DNA from 2 places in the Clostridium sp. AF34-13 genome. Region 1 is predicted to be linked to the other one. Evidence: predicted binding sites of a transcription regulator. Region 1 holds the regulator's gene; the other holds the start of a gene.

The links. Region 1 encodes LexA, which represses DNA repair genes until DNA is damaged. Its sites were predicted from a motif close to CNAACANNTGTTNG; they were not measured.
Region 2: the regulator LexA is predicted to act here: its motif matches at 1,697-1,710, upstream of DWZ63_RS09985 (putative DNA modification/repair radical SAM protein).

Annotation. Positions count from the first base shown of each region.
Region 1 covers NZ_QUEB01000002.1:68,531-71,752, reverse strand. Annotated here, with positions in the region: gene nadD (nicotinate-nucleotide adenylyltransferase) at 1-43, shown strand, start outside; gene yqeK (bis(5'-nucleosyl)-tetraphosphatase (symmetrical) YqeK) at 61-729, shown strand; gene rsfS (ribosome silencing factor) at 967-1,317, shown strand; gene lexA (transcriptional repressor LexA) at 1,650-2,267, shown strand; gene holA (DNA polymerase III subunit delta) at 2,294-3,222, shown strand, end outside.
Region 2 covers NZ_QUEB01000010.1:131,343-134,564, reverse strand. Annotated here, with positions in the region: gene DWZ63_RS09990 (TIGR03915 family putative DNA repair protein) at 1-33, opposite strand, end outside; gene DWZ63_RS09985 (putative DNA modification/repair radical SAM protein) at 54-1,664, opposite strand; gene DWZ63_RS16130 (GH25 family lysozyme) at 2,418-3,222, shown strand, end outside.

The DNA of each region.
Region 1 (3,222 bases):
ATGGAACTATATAAATGAAAATGGATTATATGATGCGATATAGCAATATGTGAGATGGCTTTGATATACAGAAGTAAACGGAATAAGGATGAAAGACTGAAAGACGGGTGTATAGGGATGAAAGATGAATATATAAAAATTCAGGAAAAACTAAAAAAGAGATTATCTGAAAAAAGATATGCACATACGATAGGTGTAAGCTATACTGCAGCGGCAATGGCAATGCGTTATGGTCTAAATGTTGATGACGCGGCAATGGCAGGGCTGTTGCATGACTGTGCAAAATACATGACTGATGATGAGCTTATCGAAAAATGTAAAAAATATGGTATAGAATGTAGTGAGACGGAGAAAAGAAACGGATATCTGCTCCATGCAAAACTCGGTGCATATTATGTAAAAGAAAAATACGGAATAGACAATGATGAGATATGTTCGGCAGTCAGATACCACACGACAGGAAAGCCTGTTATGTCGGTTCTTGAAGCCATTGTGTTTACGGCAGATTATATAGAGCCTGGCAGAAAGATACTTCCAAACTTTAAGCTTATAAGAAGCATGGCATTTGTTGACCTTGACGAAGCCGTATATCTTATACTTAAAAACACATTGTCTTATCTGAGTGATGAAAAGAAAAGTGAAGCAGGCAAAGAAAAAGAGATTGATGAACATTCAGTTGAGGCCTATAAATATTATAAAAAAATTCATGATGAAAAAGGTATTAAGTGATTGCAAAACTGATTATATGTTGTGCTGATTGTGTAAATATAAACAAATAATAACGCAGGCACGCTTTTGCTACCTGTCACTCGTAGCAGTACATAAATCAGCAAAAAACGCTGATTAAGTGCTGACGGTGACAGAAGTGCACTGCTAACATTATTGTTTATATTTACACAATCTAATCAAGATTTATGATAGTTTCGCAAATACCTATAGCAGTATATAAAAATAAGGAGAGAATATATGACAAAACAGAGAGAGATGGCAAAGATTGTTTTTGATGCACTTGATGAGAAGAAAGGCGAAGATATTAAGATAATTGATATTTCCGAGATTTCAATCATGGCAGATTATTTTGTGGTTGCAAGCGGTTCAAGCTCTACACAGATACAGGCACTTGTGAGAAATGTTGAGGAGAATCTCCACAAGGCAGGATATGTGATGAAGAGGATGGAGGGTGACAAGAACAGTTCATGGGTTCTGCTCGATTTCGGTGATGTTGTCGTTCATGTGTTTAACAGGGAGGACAGGCTTTTTTATGACCTTGAAAGAATCTGGTCTGACGGAAAGATTATCACACCTGAGGAGTTGTGATGGTTATAGTTTAGTATGTGAAAAATGCTCTCATATTTGAGGGCATTTTTTATAGAAACAGTTCATCCTTGCATTTCTTACATTCATAAACCTGCCAGCGAGCTGTCAGTCGCTGCTTTGCAGCTTATGTTTACTCATTTCAGAAATGAAAGGCTATTCTACCATAAAAAGGTACTTAACAATACAATGAACAAGCTCATTGTATTGCCAATTATCTTTTTATGGCTGAACTGTTACTTTTTATAGAAAATTCTTTGAACATATGTTTGACAATGCCTTGCAAATATGATAAAATATACAAAATTACAATATATATTCGGGAGGGCAGTGTTATGGCAAAAGAAAGAATATCTGCAAAGCAGAAAGAAATATTAGACTTTATCAAATCAGAGATTATAAATAAGGGATATCCGCCTGCAGTTCGTGAAATTTGTGAGGCGGTCAATCTCAAATCTACATCCTCGGTTCATTCTCATCTTGAGACATTGGAGAAAAACGGTTTTATCAGGAAAGACCCTACAAAGCCAAGAGCCATTGAGATTATTGATGATGACTTTAATCTGGTGAGGAGAGAACTCATAAATGTTCCTATCATTGGTTCAGTGGCAGCAGGAGAGCCTATCTTTGCGGAGCAGAATATAGAGGGATATATGCCTGTACTTCCGGGAGATATGCCAAAGGGAGAAGCGTTTATCTTAAATGTCCGTGGTGAGAGTATGATAAATGCAGGTATCTTCGATGGAGATAAGGTGCTTGTTCATAAGCAGAGTGTTGCAGAAAACGGTGAGCTTGTAGTGGCACTTGTCGATGATTCAGCCACGGTTAAGACATTTTATAAAGAGGACGGTCATTTCAGACTTCAGCCTGAAAATGATACTATGGATCCCATTATCGTAGACAATGTCGATATACTTGGAAAAGTAGTAGGTTTATTTAGAACATATCATTGATTTAACACTATTTTTGGAGAACTTATATGAATCGTATTAAGGATGACATAAAGCAGAGGAAGTTTCACAATCTGTATCTTCTTTACGGCAGTGAAGAATTGCTCAAAAAAAATTACAGGGAAAATCTTAAGCATTTTATTCTGGAAAACAGTGATGAGATGAATTTTTCAAAATTTGAAAATAGAGGCATTGATTTAAGTGAGGTACAGTCCATAGCCGATACATTGCCGTTTTTCAGTGATTACAGGCTTATTGTTATTCAGGACAGTGGTCTTTTTAAAACATCAAATGATTTTGCTGATTATCTTGAGCATATGCCTGACAGTACGATTATTATTTTTGTTGAAAAAGAGATCGACAAGAGAAACAAGTTATATAAATATGTAAACAAAAACGGAATAGCTGCTGAGATTAAACTTAAGGACGCACAGGAGACATTAAACTGGGCGGCGAGAAGATTAAAAGATGCCGGGAAAGTGTTCACCAGACAGACGATGGAGTATTTTTTGCAAAGAGTGGACAATAATCTTTACAGTCTCTCAAATGAGATTGACAAGCTTGTTGCATATACAGGAGACAGGCAGGAAGTGACGATTGCCGATATAGACGAGATATGTCCTGCATTTCTCCAAAATCATATTTTTCAGATGGTGGATGCGGTCGGTGCATCAGATGCAGATAAGGCTTTGAAATTGTATAATGAACTGATTGAGTTAAAAGAAGCTCCATCTTATATTTTGTATATGCTCATAAGACATTTTAATATACTTCTTCAGATAAGTTCACTAGGAGGAGCAGCAAAGAATGAGATAGCAGCAAAGATTGGTATTTCACCTTATTTTGTCGGCAATTATCAGAGACAGGCAGCAGGTTTTAAAAGAGAACAGCTTAAAAATGCATTAGAGAGCAGTCTTGACACGGAGCAGAAGTTTAAGACAGGAATATTAGATGACCA
Region 2 (3,222 bases), on a different contig from region 1:
ACACCTGTATATGCGTACCCTCTTATCTCCCATAATGATTACGGCTCTCCTTTCTACCTAAGTTGGAAATCATCAAACAGTGTAAGCTGCTTATAAGTAATATCCGCCCCAAAACCTCTCATCACATCGCCCTCATTAGTAACAAGACTCCTCGTAATATAATCTTCATCCACTTTAAGAAAATCATACATCATCTTTCCGTTGCAGGTTATAAAAAATACGGCACGCTTTAAAACAACACCTATTGTCTTTAACGAATTAAAGTCAAGACTTCCCGACTTTCTCGCACGGACTATGCGCCCTGCCGACTTGACTCCTATCCCCGGTACTCTGAGAAGAGTGTTGTAATCTGCTTTATTTATCTCTACCGGAAAATCCTCCAGATGTCCTAATGCCCAGTCACACTTAGGGTCTAAGAAAGTATTAAAAAACTGTCTTTTTTCAGATAAAAGTTCATTTGCCTCAAAGCCATAATATCTCAGGAGCCAGTCTGCCTGATAAAGTCTGTGTTCTCTGCGAAGCGGCGGTCCTACCGCCTGTGCCGGAAGTGTACTGTCATTATTTACATTGATAAATGCAGAGTAGAATACCCTCTTTAAATCAAACCTTTTATAAAGTGCTTCAGATACAGACATTATCTCGTAATCACTCTCACCTGTCGCTCCAATTATCATCTGTGTGCTCTGTCCTGCCGGAACAAACCCTCTGCTTATATCAGTCTTGTTCCACATGGTAAGTGCATTTGTGCCGGTCTTATGTTCCTGCATAGACAAAATATCCGTTTTTTCAATCTGCTTTTCCGACTTTCTGCCTTTAAAATCTGCATTTAATATTGCATTTTTTCCTGTGTCCATCGATAAGTTATATGTTTTGTCATTACTGCTTTTATGAATGTTTTTCTGTTCTTCAAATCTATCATTTCTCCCACCTATTAAACTGCTATCAGGTGTAATCTTATGTTCCTCAATCTCCATACTCCGTCCCAAACGCTTTGATGTGTACCAGTACGCACTCCTATTGCCGCCTTTCATCCCTAACATTTCCCTGCTCTGTGCCATACCCGACTGTATCTGACGCATCGGTGTAAGTATGTTTTTTCTGCTCTTGTTCGGAGCAAGTTCTTTAAGACCTGCCTCTGTCGGAAGTTCAAGATTGACACTCATCCTGTCTGCATACCAGCCCGCAAGTTCAACAAGCTCCTGTGAAGCTCCCGGAATAGCCTTGCAATGTATATAGCCATTAAAATGGTGTACTACCCTAAGGTCATGAAGCGTTTTACAGATAAGTTCCATCGTATAATCAGGAGAATATAAGATACCCGAACTCAAAAACAATCCCTCTATATAATTTCTCCTGTAAAACTCCATTGTAAGCCTGCACACCTCCTCAGGTGTAAAAGAAGTCCTCGGAACATCATTTGATACACGATTTATACAATATCTGCAATTATAAATGCACTCATTTGTAAACAATATCTTAAGCAACGACACGCATCTTCCATCTGCCGCAAAGCTGTGGCAGATACCACACGACATTGCATTTCCTATCTCACCCTTGATGCCGTCACGCTGCACTCCGCTCGAAGTACAGGCAACATCATACTTTGCCGCATCTGATAATATCTGTAATTTCTTCATAAGATTTGTATCACTCTCAAAAACCATGTAACCGACCGCCTTTCTCGAACTTTAGTTCCCGAACATTTGTTTATATTTTATCATCACATAGCTTAACTGTCAATCACCATTTATTACCATTATGACTATATCTATATTTCAAGCGGATATTCACAATCCGCTGTGCTGCCTGCTTACAACACTATCACAACATATCAAAATGTACTTTTGCCTCTCCTGATATCAAAAAGTATCCCCACCACTTACTTCTCTATGCAATAAATGTTAGGGACTTTATTAATAGTGTCAAACATTTTGTAACAGTTCAGCCTTGCATTTCTTACATTCATAAACCTGCCAGCAAGCTGTCAGCCGCTGCTTTCCAGCTTTTGTTAATTTCATGCAATAAATGAAAGGCTATTCTACCATAAAAAGGTACTTAACAATACAATGAACAAGCTCATTGTATTGCCAATTATCTTTTTATGGCTGAACTGTTACAACTTTTTTTTGACATATCACACATATATACTGTAGAATACCATAGAAAAGTAAGTAACAGTTCTAATAAACATAACACTTGCAAAATCTTGACAGATTTACAAGATTGTAATGATATAGCAAATAATATAAGCAGACATTCCGTCGTCGCCAGCACTTGGGCAATGTTTTTTATTGACCTATGTACTGCTGCGAACGACGGCATAGCGAGAGCGTGCCTGCGTTATTATTGTTATATCATTACAATCAGCACAACTTTCAACTGATTTTGTAAGCACAACAAACTTTAGGGGGGACATCATGAAAAAGAAACTATTGTCAAAACTGCTCGTCTGCACACTTGCCTTACAAAGTGCATTTGCATCGACTGTATCTATGCCTGCAAACACCAAAAAGGCATCTGCCGCACTGACCGGAAAAAGTCCGTTCACAAGCTCCACTTATACACATAATGATAATTTTAGCGGATATAATATATATCACGGAATTGATGTTTCTAAATACAACAATAACAACGGCACTATTGATTGGAACAAAGTCAAAAAAGCCGGAGTTGACTTCGTAATTGTAAGAGTAGGCTACAGAGGTTACGGAAAATCAGGCACTCTCTGTACTGATCCTTTCTATAAAACAAATATAGAAGGTGCTCTTGCCGCCGGCATAAAGGTCGGTGTTTACTATTTTACCGAAGCACTCACGACAGCCGAAGCTAAGGAAGAGGCCAAATTCTGTATAGATAAGATTAAAGATTACGATATTACACTGCCGGTTGCCATCGACTATGAATATCCGACCGACGGCTCCAAACCGGTCGGCAGAATGTATGATGCCAAGTTAAGCAAATCCGCTGCAACAGCTAATGTAAAAGCATTTTGTGCCGCCGTTAAGGATGCCGGATATACACCTCTTGTCTACGCAAACAAGAGCGACTTTTCAAGCCTTATTGACGGTGCTTCAATAGGCAAATCATATAAAGTATGGCTTGCAAATTACACTACAAAAACAACTTATGCAAACAAATATGAATACTGGCAGTACACAAGCTCAGGAAAAGTCAATGGTATAACAGGAAAAGTTGACTGTAACTTCTGGTACACAAAGAGTA